DNA from 4 places in the Peribacillus sp. NPDC060253 genome. Region 1 is predicted to be linked to each of the others. Evidence: riboswitches for the same ligand, from Rfam matches in the RefSeq annotation. Region 1 holds a riboswitch; each other region holds the start of a gene.
What was found. A riboswitch is a leader RNA that binds a small molecule or an ion and turns the genes downstream of it on or off. The one in region 1 is predicted to bind thiamine pyrophosphate.
Positions count from the first base shown of each region.

Region 2: linked by a shared signal. The riboswitch ahead of tenA (thiaminase II) and the one ahead of tenA (thiaminase II) in region 1 are both predicted to bind thiamine pyrophosphate.
Region 3: linked by a shared signal. The riboswitch ahead of ACFWE9_RS10570 (ABC transporter substrate-binding protein) and the one ahead of tenA (thiaminase II) in region 1 are both predicted to bind thiamine pyrophosphate.
Region 4: linked by a shared signal. The riboswitch ahead of thiC (phosphomethylpyrimidine synthase ThiC) and the one ahead of tenA (thiaminase II) in region 1 are both predicted to bind thiamine pyrophosphate.

Region 1 covers NZ_JBHXAS010000033.1:31,096-34,703, forward strand. Annotated here, with positions in the region: gene ACFWE9_RS11275 (ABC transporter ATP-binding protein) at 1-51, opposite strand, end outside; gene ACFWE9_RS11280 (ECF transporter S component) at 64-648, opposite strand; gene tenA (thiaminase II) at 663-1,346, opposite strand; TPP riboswitch at 1,476-1,603, opposite strand; gene ACFWE9_RS11290 (hypothetical protein) at 1,778-1,909, shown strand; gene ACFWE9_RS11295 (MFS transporter) at 1,911-3,272, opposite strand; gene ACFWE9_RS11300 (2-keto-4-pentenoate hydratase) at 3,299-3,608, opposite strand, start outside.
Region 2 covers NZ_JBHXAS010000015.1:3,949-7,556, forward strand. Annotated here, with positions in the region: gene ACFWE9_RS06085 (GNAT family N-acetyltransferase) at 48-554, shown strand; gene ACFWE9_RS06090 (aspartyl-phosphate phosphatase Spo0E family protein) at 646-840, opposite strand; gene ACFWE9_RS06095 (Fur-regulated basic protein FbpA) at 1,094-1,306, opposite strand; SAM riboswitch class I at 1,456-1,560, opposite strand; TPP riboswitch at 1,721-1,825, shown strand; gene tenA (thiaminase II) at 1,923-2,612, shown strand; gene thiW (energy coupling factor transporter S component ThiW) at 2,628-3,149, shown strand; gene thiD (bifunctional hydroxymethylpyrimidine kinase/phosphomethylpyrimidine kinase) at 3,118-3,608, shown strand, end outside.
Region 3 covers NZ_JBHXAS010000030.1:37,258-40,865, forward strand. Annotated here, with positions in the region: gene ACFWE9_RS10565 (thiamine-binding protein) at 1-227, opposite strand, end outside; gene ACFWE9_RS10570 (ABC transporter substrate-binding protein) at 239-1,243, opposite strand; TPP riboswitch at 1,374-1,483, opposite strand; gene ACFWE9_RS10575 (protein-glutamine gamma-glutamyltransferase) at 1,787-2,614, shown strand; gene rarD (EamA family transporter RarD) at 2,708-3,608, opposite strand, start outside.
Region 4 covers NZ_JBHXAS010000010.1:15,624-19,231, reverse strand. Annotated here, with positions in the region: gene ACFWE9_RS04460 (carboxymuconolactone decarboxylase family protein) at 44-409, shown strand; gene ACFWE9_RS04455 (hypothetical protein) at 552-722, opposite strand; gene thiC (phosphomethylpyrimidine synthase ThiC) at 745-2,526, opposite strand; TPP riboswitch at 2,662-2,777, opposite strand; gene ACFWE9_RS04445 (HAD family hydrolase) at 2,893-3,608, opposite strand, start outside.

The sequences.
Region 1 (3,608 bases):
ATCTCCGGGAAATTTCATTCTTAACTTTTCTACATGAACGATTCGTTCCATGGTCATCAACCTCTACTTTTGGTCCAGTTCTGCATAATCCTTACTGGAAACCGGACGTACAAGATTAGTTACTCCTGTTGCTTCCAGGACTTTAACTAGATAGTAAGCAGTCACTCCGGCAAAGAAAATGGAGCCTATGAACCTCGCAATCATGAATAACGATAGATTCCAAAGAGAGAGCGCACCTATTTCCCCATATGCAAAATCCATGAGGACTGATCCCAGGCAGGATGCTATCGCCGCTAATACAGCGACCGACATATTGAACTTTTTATATCTGACCGCCATGAAAACTAGTTCCGCGAACAATCCTTGTACAACTCCATATAAGAGTACGGTTAGCCCCCATGGTGAACCTAGAAAGAATTCTCCGGAAGCTGCAGCAATCTCCGCCAGTAGCGCCACACCCGGTTTCCTCAAAACTAAAAAGGCAACGGGTCCAGCTATAAACCACATCCCATAAATAAGTTGATCTACATGTAATCCTAATGGTTTAACGGAATAATAAAGTGAACCCCAAACGATATAGACTATTCCAAATGCCACGGCAATCACGATCGTGACTAATATATCCGTTAATTTCAACCCTTTTTTCATTGTTTCAATCTCCTTTATACCTCTAATGTTTCCTTATGCACCGGCCATGTCTCTAGACAATAAGCCATTTCCCAAAATGAGTATTCATATTGGCTGCTAAGAATAAAATGCTCCTTCATTCTTTCCCTATCTACATCTGTTACTTTTTCAGCAATCTCATCAAGCCTTGCAATTTGTTCTTCGACCAAAGAGCGGAACCACTCTCCTCCGTAAGCCGCTATCCATTCTTGATATATCGGCTCTTCCGGTTTACACTCTTTCAGCTTTTCGCCGATTTCATAATACAGCCAATAACATGGCAAGATAGCTGAAATAACATCCCCTAAATGACCAGAATATGCCGCACGATACATATGGGAAGTGTAAGCATAAGCAGTTGGTGCAGGTTTGAACTTTTCCCTTTCTTCTTTTGTGATCCCTAATCTCTCAGAAAAATTTTCATGAAGCTTCAACTCCGCTTCATATGTTCCTTGTGCATGGCCGGCAAGCCTGCTTGTTGTATGTAAATCTGTAGCCTTGACTGCTCCTAAAGCTTGAACTCTGGCAAAATGTGATAAGTAATAGGCATCTTGCTTGACATAAAAACGAAAACACTCTATGGGCAATGTGCCATCGCCTATTCCTGCAACAAATGGATGGTTAAAACTTGCTTCCCAAATATGATCAACTTCCTGGCGGATTTCCTCTGAAAACTTCATCTTCATTACCTCCAATTTTTATTTTTTCAATGAATGATACGGGAAAATACCTCCTCTTTTTTGACAAATAAAAAACCACTTTCTTTGACGTAAAGAAAGTGGTTGTACTTGAAATAATACAGAAACGTATTGTTCCAGACCCCACTTCCCTACGCTGGTATAAACCAGATCAGGTTCTAAGGGTCTTAAAGTCATACTTTAATCTCAGCTTCTCAGGTAAAATAGCTTTTACCAATAAAGCACCCCTAGTGGTACAAATTGTATATATAATTCATTTGCCTTTATATTAACACGATAAATCCAATTGTCAAACGGATTAGAAAAGTTTTCAAGCATTGATGTAGATTAATACTTTATAGGATTAATAGCCTTTCAAGCTTGTATCCCCCTCTAACCATGCGCTCTATGCTGGTTGGATTGATAAAAAAAGGTTGAGAAGTTTATTTCGTTATTTACTCGTAAATTCCGTTGATTTACTCGTGAGTTTGCGTGTTTTACTCGTGAGTTCCGTTGATTTACTCGTGAGTTTGCGTGTTTTACTCGTGAATTCCGTTATCTATTAATTTATGCATTTGTTGTTGCTTTTAGTTTTATATTTTCCTCAATCTGTGTTTTATCATAGCTGCCATACTTCTCTTTCACAACCAGTAACGCTAAGGCCGCCATTATGCTCGGAACTGTGAAGGCCATAAATGCATTTTGTGGCGAATAGTTTGCAGCCAGCAATAAACCTATTAATGTAGGGGCAACAATCGCTCCAATTCTACCAAACGCCAAGGCCCACCCTATCCCGGTGGTCCTTATCTCACGTGGATAATACTCGGAAATATACGTATTGGCCAAATTCATCGTACCCACTGTACAGGCACCTCCAAAAGCGATTAAAATATATAATGCCACTGCATTTGAGGTTAATCCTAATATTACAAAGCAGACCGTACCAATGGCACAGAGGGATACAAGTACTCTTCTATGACCCATTTTCCCAACTAAGTACCCTCCAATTATCGATCCGCCAATTTGCCCTATCCCCGATATAAGATTGAAAGATAAACTGGATGTAAGGCCGTATCCGGACTGCTGCATGATTTTCGGTAACCATGTATTGAGTCCGTATACCATAAGTAAACAATTAAAGGCAGCTACCCAAAACGCAAATGTACTAAGAGTACGCTTATCTTCAAAGAGTTTCTTGACTGGAAAGCCTTTTGCCCTTTCTTGGACCTTGGCAAACTCATAGTCGTCCGAGTCTTTATAGTCGCCCTCTGGATCAATGCGATTCAAAATTCCGGCAAGTTTTGCCCCTTGTTTTCGAATAACATAATAGGAAAGCGATTCAGGAAATTGCTTCATGAAGAATGGCAGTGCCAGTAAGGGAAGCGCCCCAATCCAATATAATACCCTCCAACTCATTTGTTCCATCACATACATTCCAATTAAAGAAGCAAGAATGCTTCCAATTGAATAACCACAGTACATTGTAGTTACAATGAGCACCTTATACTTTTTGGGTGAGTATTCCGCCATTAAGGAGATAACGTTTGGCATTAATCCTCCCATTCCCAAGGCTGCTATAAATCGCATGATCGAGAAAAAGGCAGGATTTGGGGCGAAACTTGAAAGTAATGTAAAAATGCTGAATATACATATGCTAATGGCAAGCACTTTTTTTCTCCCTATTTTATCCGCCAGGGGTGCAAATATGAGGGCTCCTACCATCATTCCGAACAATGAATAACTTGCTATTCCGCCAGCTTCGACTGGCGTCAAGCTCCATTCCTCCATCATCAAAGGTAAACCTACTCCGTACATGGCTATATCAAATCCATCGAAGGTAATTGCGAACAAACACCACATAAAGACCATTAATTGAAAACGGCCAAATTTACTATTCCCCACCACTTCCGAAGCATTAACTTCACGCAATTATTTCCCTCCTCTTTGCGAATTTTTCACGATATCACTTGTAATGTCAGTTTCCCCAGTTCACCGTAATCTGCTATAATTTCATCGTTTGCCTGTATGGAAACGGCATCTGTAATCCCACCTACTAAAACAATCATTCCAGCCTGAATGGAAAGTCCTTCACGACTAATCATTTTTACAAGTTCGACAATGGAATGAATCGGATGATCGAGTACAGCTTCCCCACGACCCCTCTTTTGTATTTCACCATTTTGATAAAGCGTAACTTCTGCTTGAGCCCAGTCCGTGTGATATGGTGAATAAGCTTGATTGCTAAGCAGAATTTTGGCTGAAGAT
Region 2 (3,608 bases), on a different contig from region 1:
TCTTTATTCCGGATATTGAAAATATATGATAGATAGGAGTTTAAATGATGGACGAGTACATAGAGTTTAGGGAAGCAGAACGGTCGGATTTACCAAAAATTGTAGAAATATATAATTCCACAATTGCTTCAAGAATGGTTACTGCAGATACGGAACCTGTTTCCGTACAATCGAGGATTGAATGGTTTGAGAATCATAACTCAGAAAGTCGACCGCTGTATATCATTACTATAGAAGGAAAAACTGCAGGATGGATGAGCTTTCAATCTTTCTATGGTCGGCCCGCCTATAATTCTACGGCAGAGATCAGCATTTATATTGATGATTATTTCCGGGGAAAAGGAATTGGACGAACTTCGATTCAAAAGGCAATAGAAGTGAGCCCAAAATTAGGGGTGAAGACTCTTTTAGGTTTCATATTTGCTCACAATATACCGAGCCTGAAGCTTTTTTCAAAATTTGGTTTTGAAAAATGGGCAAACTTACCACAAGTTGCCGAGCTGGATGGCATTGAACGGGACTTGGTCATTCTTGGTAAACGTATCGATATTTAAATATAATTATTTAAAAGCTATTGCCTTCAGCAGTAGTTTTTTTAGTTTAAACGCAGGAGTCTATTATGAAGCTTAACCCCAAACGGCGGGTTTAAAAATGCTTATAAACATTCTGAAGCGCGAAATATTCAGATTCTCTTTTCTTGGCTAATGCATTTAACAGGGTATCCAGTTCTTGACTTGCTTGAATAGTTAGAAAACTGGTAAATCCATAAATTGCTGCCAATTTAATCATTTCCTGTCTCTTCTCTTCTATTCTTTCAACAGTTACCTTTCGACAATGCATTCTATACACACCTCCCATTAATTCAATTTTTTTACACTTATCACTATAATGAAACTTATAGTTAAAATCAACCATTTTTAGGAATTTAAATGTGTTATTTTGTATGTTAAATGTGACAAAAAGCCTACTTTTTTCTTAATATATGTATTTTTTGTGACATCCCTCTATATAGACATAAATAAAAAAGCATTCACCCCTTGTTACACTGCGAATGCTTTCAAATATCCCTTATCCCAAGATAATCTATCGTTTACTATGTCATCCATTCCGAAGGTGTCTCGTTATTAGGTCTATTTATAACAATTTTATATTCATCTTCCAGTACTTTTAACGGGGCATCATAAAGGTGCCTTTCATCAGAGGTTTTGTATACTCCATTTGCCAATAACGCTTCTATCAGCAATGTCTTCCTCTGTTCGATCCTCTTAATTAATTCTGCCATGTAAATGGCTCCTTTCTTATTCATCTTAGAGCCTGCTTCAAATTGAGCTAAAATGTAACAGATTTCATTATCACCAAATTATATATACCTTTTCTATTATGTCACTAAACGTTATTTCACAAAAATAAAAGCCCCTTCTAATTCAAGAAGAGGCTGCAGTGTCCGTACGGCTCTTCTTATCTTCCAAGCGTTAGCTTGTTGGATGTAGCACAGTTCCCAAAATGGGTCTGCTGCCGAGGTTTCGTTGGGCCAAGTCCCTCCACCTCTCTGGATAAGAATTATTTATATATAATTGATGTAGACATGATTTTATCCCAATTATCAACAAAAGTCAATTGCCCTGTTTTCCCTTATTTCAAGGCGATATATGGTTTCTTCATGCAAATTCGGGTTGCATTTTCTTCGCTTTCTGATATGATGTCAGTAATTACATACAATTCACACCACTAGGGGAGTCTTTTTTAAGACTGAGATGGAAATTGTTCCGGACCCTTTGAACCTGAACCGGCTCATACCGGCGGAGGGAAGTGGATGATATCGTCCGTACACTGACTTTATCCATCTACCCCGTTCCGTTATTCAGGAGCGGGTTTTTTTATTGGATTAAAGCAAAGGGGACCATTCTAAAGGAGGATGAACAATGGAGAATACTAAATTAGGAACCTTCAGTGATAGACTTCACGAACGTGCAAAAGGAATTTGGAAAAGGAACCATTCACATCCTTTTGTCCAGGCAATTGGCAACGGCACTCTTCCTGAAAAGAAATTTGCCTATTACTTGAAGCAGGACTATATCTATCTCATGGATTATTCCAAGCTCTTTGCCTTAGGTGTCATTAAAGCTCATAATGTCGAAACCATGGCAAAGTTTGCGAGTATCTTGAATGAAACCCTTCAAGTGGAAATGGACATCCATCGACAATATGCTTTGGAATTCGGTATCAGTTCAAAGGAATTAGAAAATACAGAACCAACTCCAACCACGCTAGCCTATACAGGTTACATGCTAAATGCCGCGCAGCATGGGACTTTGGCAGACCTGATCGCCTGTCTCCTACCATGTGCTTGGGATTATTATGAAATCGGTTTGAAATTAAAAGCACAAAATGGTGAAGCATTGGATAATAATCGTTATGCCGATTGGATTAAATCCTATTCATCTCCTGAATTCGGTGAAGCACACAAGTGGCTGATTGCTTTGTTGGAAGAATTAATCGAAGGCATGCCTGAAAATGAACTTCTTAGATTAGAAAAGCACTTTTTGGTGACTTCCCGCTATGAATATTTATTTTGGGAAATGGTTCAAAACGAGCAGGATTGGCCACTGTAGGTCGTTAACATGATGATGAATCCAATCAAGAAAATGACGCTGACCGCCATGATCACGGCCATCACGACTCTAAGCAGTTCCTTTATATACATCCCTGCCGGATTTGCAAAAATCTTTCCTATTCAGCATCTCGCAAATGTCATGACAGCCGTTTTATTGGGACCTGCTTATGCTGTAACACAAGCTTTTTTAGTTTCCATCATTAGAAACATATCTGGTACCGGTTCAATTTTCGCCTTTCCGGGCAGCATGATCGGTGCACTTTTGGCTGCCGTTCTATATCGAAAAACTCAAAGCTTAAAATTCGCTTGTTTAGGGGAAGTGATAGGAACTGGGATTCTTGGGTCCCTAGCTTGCTATCCACTGGCGGTTCTCATTTTGGGAGATAAAGCAGCCCTTTTTGGGTTTTTGCCAGCTTTTATGCTTAGTTCTTTTGCGGGTGCCATTTTAGCTTTCATATTACTAAAAATACTATTCAAAAATAATTATATGAAGGGGTTTTTTTATGAAAACAGCATTAACCATCGCAGGCTCTGACTCAGGGGGCGGTGCCGGAATACAAGCAGATTTAAAAACATTTTCTGCACATGGGGTTTTTGGCATGTCTGTCATTACAGCCGTAACGGCACAAAACACAATGGAAGTGCGTTCAGTTCAGGCTATCGAAACCGCTATCATCACAGATCAAATCGCAGCTATTTTTGAAGATATTCATGTAGATGCAGTAAAAATAGGCATGCTAGGCTCAAAAGAAATTGTGGAAACAGTCACTGCTTCTCTTAAAACCTTCTTACCTGACATCGTTATCCTTGATCCTGTCATGATTTCCAAAAGCGGCCATCATTTGCTCGACGAAAAGGCTGTCACTGCTCTAAAAACCGAATTGCTTCCAATTGCAACACTTGTAACCCCTAATGTACCTGAAGCTGAAGTTCTTACTGGCTTGTCGATTCGAACGAAGCAAGATTTTTACAAGGCATGCATGTCCATACAAGA
Region 3 (3,608 bases), on a different contig from region 1:
ATTTTCACTTGGGAAATGACATTCGGCGATCCTATTTCAATCATTCTTACATTCATTTTTTCTATCACGGCGAAAAGTTCGGAAAGCTCACCCTCCATTGTTGTTTCAAGCGGGTGAACCTCATATTTGACACCTGATTCATCAATGATCTTGATTGCTTCATCGACCATAGGGATGACATTTTCCCCTTTAGGGATAATTTGTATACTAATTAATGAATTGGCCATTTTTTTTCCTCCTATTTTGGTAAAAATTCATTGGTAAATGCCTTTTCAGGATCGAAATCACCTTCGAGAAGCTTATTTTCAGCCATCCAATCACTGTAATTCTTCCAAATTTCAAGCTTTTGTTCACCCCAACGCGGAGCATCATCCTGATACTTGGTTGCAAGCCACTCTTGGCTTTTCTTCACTAGTTTAGCATCAAGATCCGGTGCAGCCTTAATTAACATGTCTGCTGCATCATCGGGATTCTTAATCGCAAACTGGTACCCTTTCGAAGCTGCATGAACAAATGCTTTAACGGTTTCAGGATCTTCTTTAATCAGCTTTTCATTTGTGGTCAAAACAGGCGTATAGTAATCAAGCTTATCAGAGTATTCGGTTAAGTAAACCATATTCAGCTTTTCATTTCTCAACTCGGCCTCGATACCTGTCCACCCATAATAAATCCAGGCGAAATCTATATCCCTTTTAACTGAAGTGAAAAAATCTGTGTCCCCTGTGTTCACTATATCCACTTTATTTACATCCGCATTATCTTTTTTCATGAGTGAATCAAGAATGGCCTTTTCAACTGGAGAACCCCAGCCACCATACGTTTTCCCTTCAAAATCCTTGGGAGTTTTAATGTTTTTTGACTCAGGGGAAGCGAAACCTGAGGTATTATGCTGGATGACGGCAGCTAGCGAAACAATTGGCACGCCCTGCACACGAGCCTGCGTGATTCCCTCCTGGTAGCCCACGCCAAATTCAGATTTCCCTGAAGCAACGAGCTTATCAGCACCAGCTTCACCAGGCATGATAATTTCCACATCCAGACCTTGTTCTTTAAAATATCCTTTTTCCTTTGCTACATACAATCCTGTATGGTTTGTATTCGGTGTCCAATCCAGCACGACCGATACTTTTTTTAATTCTTTATGGTTTTCATTTTTAGATGCTTCTTCTTTTTCATTCGTTCCGCCTGCACCACATCCAGCTAAAAGGAACAACGAAGTTACCAGTGGCAAAAATTTTCTCAAGACTTTACCCTCCTACACATTATATAAGATCGATATGCCGGAACTATAACGGACGCCAGGTTCTATTCAAATAAAAAACAAAAAACGCCCGAAGATGAATTCGGACGTTAACATACAAAAACAGAAAGACAGTAATAATATGTATGTTTCCTCCGCTGGCATCATCCAGATCAGGTTCAAAGAGTCAGCATCTAAAGGACGCAATCTCAGCCAGCAATACTGGCCCCCCTACATTTCTCGCACATATGAACTTTTCTCTCTCATTATATCAATTCAGACCGAAAAGGGAATACTAATTTGCTTCTTCTCACTAATTGGAAAGGTTTCCTAGCAGTTTGGGAAATCCAGCAACGCATCTTAAAAAATGTAGATATCCTTATACATGTATGGATCAAGTCGATTATCATTCATTTGTAACGGTGCATGGCACGTTTCAAATAGTCATTTCCGTGCAGGTATTCATATAATGAGCATTACCTGTAGACAATTCAGTGTACTGGTTTTATAAATCCTTAACTTAATAAGCAAAAGGTGGATATGATCATGATAAAGATTAATAACAAAGTATTAGATGTCAGTCAAATCCAACCAGTCATACAATCCGCTAAATCGCTGGAAATTCTCCATTTGCTGGCGGGGTATCCAAACGTTTATGAATATGCGAGCTTGGGTGAGCTTGAATTCGAGATACAACTGAGGCTTCGAGTCATAGAGGCGGCCATTTCGTTAGAAAATAGTCATGCAGAATTTTCAACACTTGAGGAATCGCTATCCAATAAACAATATTGGCACCTTTCAAAGAATGGCACCTTCACCCTTCTGCCAAGGGTTCCTCCACATGTTGCAATTGTAGACATCTTCTTGAATGGAAGGCTATACGCTTTCGAATGCGGTACAGCAATAGTCGTCACTTTTTTAAAGGCGATTTTGGATTTAATCGGTCCGAGGGATTTTGACTATCTTTTTAAAGACCTATTTCTATATGACTGGCACCCTCCAAAGAATATGGCTCTGCTTGTCCATAAAGGAAGAGATTATTTACCGGGGGATAATCTTTACTTCAAAAACCCGGATCACGATGAGGACACTCCTGAATGGCAAGGGGAAAATGCCATATTATTAGGACAAAACCAATTTTATGGCCACGGGATTGGGATTACCAATTCACAGGGAATCATCGATGAATTAAATGGCAATAGAAAGCCGAATGCCAGCATATCAGCATTCCTGACCCAGCATATTATTAGCTTGGATAGTTCCTACTATCGTCCATTCCAAACCAATATCCCCCGAGTAACCCCCGTGCACAGTCCCAGTAGCCTCTCCGATTTGATTGTATCTGAAATAGGTCAAACGCTTTACCTTTCATGACCCTGGCAGTTTACGTAATGTAAACCCGTTTTCTTTGAATTTCGTCATAAAAAAATTGCTTGGCGGATAGATCCGCCAAGCATTTTTTCTTATTCACGCACCAATATTCCTTTTACCTTTAAACCTGCGGGCACTTGCCTGCCCCCATTTTGTAATGGATAGCGTATAAACGGCCAAGGCTGACCATATGAACAAAAAGGCTAAAAGATGTGCTTTGGTAAAGCTCTCATGATAAACAAATACACCGATAAATAAGGATAAGGTCGGAGCGATATACTGAAAAATGCCAAGCATCGATAGCGGGATTTTCTCCGCCCCCTTCGCAAAATATAAAAGAGGTAAAGCCGTGACAATCCCACCGCCGACCAACAGCAAGCCTGTGCTTCCCGCCGTAAAGAATTGCATGTCTGATTGCGTCATCAAATATATGAGGTAACCCAGGGCAAGAGGCGTTACCATCATCGTTTCGAGCGTCAGCCCTATCGCTGATTCGGCCTTGATCATTTTTTTTGCCAAACCATATAATCCAAAGGTCATGGCCAAGACGAGAGAGACCCAAGGAATGGTGCCGAAATGAATGCCAAGGATCAAGACTCCGATCCCCGCAAGCAGGAACGACAAGATCTGGGCTCCGCTCAATTTTTCTTTTAAGACAATCACTCCCAATAATACACTGACTAGCGGATTGATATAATAACCTAGGCTCGTGTCAAGGATTCGTCCTGAATTAACGGCCCAGATGAACACTCCCCAATTGGCTGTAACGAGCAGCGAAGCCGTAAGTAATGCCGCAAAGAGTTTGGGATTTCCCAATATGTTTTTGACATAATCCACGAAGGATTGCCATTTTTTCATGAACATCAATAAAACCAGCATGAAGACGAAAGACCATAATACCCTCTGCGCTAAAATCTCTGTTGCACCGACTCCCTGAAGAAACTTCCAGTAAATCGGAACAACTCCCCACATCATATAAGAAAGGGCGGCATAAATT
Region 4 (3,608 bases), on a different contig from region 1:
TAATGTTTGATAAAAAAAAATTTAGGACGGAGCTGAATGTAAAATGGAATTTGAAGCTAAGAATTCTACTGAAAATGCTCTTTACGATTATAAAGCTGGGCTTGGTGTCTTTACGGAAAAAATGCCCGATCTCGCTGAGAAATTCAACGCGTTTACGGAAGAGTGCTTTAAAGAGGGTCAATTAACCCAGAAAGAAAAACAGCTTATCGCCCTCGGAATCAGCTTATATTCTCAAGATGAATACTGCATTATCTACCATACTAAAGGATGTCTTGACCAAGGCTGTTCAGAACAGGAAATCCTTGAAGCCATTGGAGTGACCGCAGCATTTGGCGGAGGAGCAACCATGAGTCAGGCCGTAACTCTCGTTCAGGAATGCATCCAGGAAATAAACCAGATGAAACAATAATGTAAGGGATAGGACAGTTTGTCCTATCCCTCTTTATTTGTTCGAAGCCGAAATCAAATGCCATATGTGGAAAAATTACAAACAATCACTTCATCATGGTGACTGGTATCCAATATGACAAACAAAGCAGATTAAGGAATCACTACCATTGCAGGCTTTCGATTAAGTGACACTTTGTGCATTCTTGACTATAATCGGTTTTTACAAATTCATGATTACAATTTTCCCGAAAGATGTATAGCTCTTTTTTCAGCTGATCTAATTGGTTTTCCAACTGTTCCATTTCATCTTTTATCTGGATTACCCGATTCATCGAATTCTCCCTTTCGTCCAAATCATTGATAGATTTTTCCGTCCGTTTTCCTGAATTCATTCGCTTTTTCTTTAAGTCCTTCATCGATTACAGACTCAAAACCGAGACCCTTTTCTTTTGCCAAATCACGGATATCCTGAGAGATTCTCATACTGCAGAATTTAGGTCCGCACATGGAACAGAAATGAGCTGTTTTGGCACCTTCAGCCGGTAAGGTTTCATCGTGATATTCAACCGCCCGTTCAGGATCGAGAGAAAGATTGAATTGATCTCTCCAACGAAACTCGAATCTTGCCTTCGAAAGGGCATCGTCTCGTTTTTGTGCATGCGGATGGCCTTTTGCAAGATCAGCTGCGTGTGCAGCAATCTTATAGGTAATGACCCCTACTCGAACATCCTCTTTATTCGGAAGTCCAAGATGCTCTTTCGGTGTCACATAACAGAGCATCGCCGTACCAAACCAACCAATCATCGCAGCACCGATTGCAGATGTAATATGATCATAGCCAGGAGCTATATCCGTTGTCAAAGGCCCAAGGGTATAGAACGGGGCTTCTTGACAGACTTCCAGCTGCTTATCCATGTTTTCCTTAATCAAATGCATCGGCACGTGACCGGGTCCCTCCACCATGACTTGAACATCATGTTTCCAAGCAATCTTCGTCAGTTCCCCTAGTGTTTCCAATTCTGCAAATTGCGCCTCATCGTTTGCATCTGCAATCGATCCAGGACGAAGGCCATCTCCTAATGAGAAAGAAACATCATATGCCTTCATGATTTCACAAATCTCTTCAAAATGAGTATAAAGGAAGCTTTCTTGGTGGTGGGCCAAACACCATTGAGCCATGATCGATCCCCCTCGGGAAACGATTCCCGTAACCCGCTTTGCCGTTAATGGGATATATCGCAAAAGCACTCCAGCGTGTATGGTGAAGTAATCGACACCTTGCTCGGCCTGCTCGATTAAAGTATCTCGAAAAACTTCCCAATTTAAATCTTCCGCAACTCCATTCACTTTTTCCAATGCTTGATATATAGGAACAGTCCCAACTGGCACAGGAGAATTCCTGATAATCCATTCACGTGTTGTGTGAATATTCTTGCCGGTGGAGAGGTCCATTATGTTGTCGGCTCCCCAACGTGTAGCCCAAGTCATTTTCTCCACTTCATCTTCGATCGATGAACTAACGGCTGAATTTCCAATATTCGCATTTATTTTAACGTGAAAATTACGCCCGATGATCATAGGCTCACTTTCGGGATGGTTAATATTTGCTGGAATGATTGCCCGCCCGCTGGCTACCTCTTCTCTTACAAACTCAGGGGCAACATTTTCCCTGATTGAAATGAACTCCATTTCAGGGGTAATGATTCCTTTACGTGCATAATGGAGCTGGGTTACATTGTGTCCTTTCATTGCACGCAAAGGTTTTCTTTTCAATCCCGGAAAAATATCGGCATTGGATTGTGGCTCCACTTTTCTATAACCGTTATCTTCGGGTTTAATTTCACGTCCTTCATACTCTTCAATATCTTCACGTTCCAGGATCCAGTTGCGTCTAATCGGATCAAGGCCTTTCTGAATATCAATCGGATATTCGGAATCCGTATAGGAACCGCTTGTATCATAAACTCGTAAAGGCGGATTCTCCTCTTCACCGAATGCCCCTGTAGTCGGACTTAACTTAATTTCACGCATAGGTACTTTAATATCAGGTCTAGATCCCTCTACGTACACTTTTTTACTCCCTGCAAAACTGGACATAATTGAAACGTTCATGTCATTTACTGAATTACTCATCATGATTTCATTTCTCCTTTTTAAGTTCATTTAAAAAGGACAAAATCCAATCCATTTCGCACGAAAAAGCCGGATCTCATAATTAAGACCCGGCTAACGTTAGTATGACTACAGAAATGACCAAATGAAATGTCATTGTTAAGTAGATTCTAACTTCCCCACGCTGGTATGAACCAGATCAGGTCCTGAGGGTTAAGAAGCTTTACGCGCTTCTCTCTCAGCCCAACTTATATTGGACACCCCTAGTCTGCATAATTTAATTAATTACAGGGTAACTATATATCACCCTGTTGATTCTGTAAATAATTGCAAAGGCCTATATATTTTAATGAATCCCTCCAAAATTTGTTACTTGGAGGAGACCCATCATTATTTTTCCAGACCTTCAAGGATGGGGAAAAGCTCCTCCAAATGCTTGATTTCATAGGTTGGAAGCACTTCATTCCGTTCCTTATCATGTCGATTTATCCAAACCGACTTTATGCCCACTCGTGATGCCCCAAGGATATCGGTCATTAAATTATCGCCGACCATCAATACTTCATCCTTATCCAGCTCCATGATCTCCAAAGCGTGCTCAAAGATGGAAGCATCCGGTTTACCGCGTCCAAATGCACCTGAAATCACGATTTGGTCGAAATAAGGAACCAGTTCAGGCGTAATTTCAAGTTTAGTATTTTGTAGTTCAGGCGAACCATTCGTCAGCAAAAGCAATTTGTACTTTCCTTTTAATTCATCCAGAACACGGAATGATTCTTCATAGATAAATGGCTTTTTGCGCCTCTCTGCAGGGAAACGTTCTGCCAGTTCAAGCCCAAATTCCGGGTCATCGATCCCTAATGCCTTCAAACCTCTCGTCCACGCCTCTTTCCGATAAGCCGGTGCAATCCCGGCCATCTTCCGGAATTCATCATGATCATCTTGAAAATTTCCCCATAGTCCTTCAAATGGGTTGATTCCGATCATTTGAGTAAATGCATATGTATCGTAAGAAGAGTAAAGCTCACGCGCTTCCTTCCGAACCGCTTCTTCAAACTCATCAACATTTAAACCATATTTTTCACCAGCCACTTCACATGTGGCTA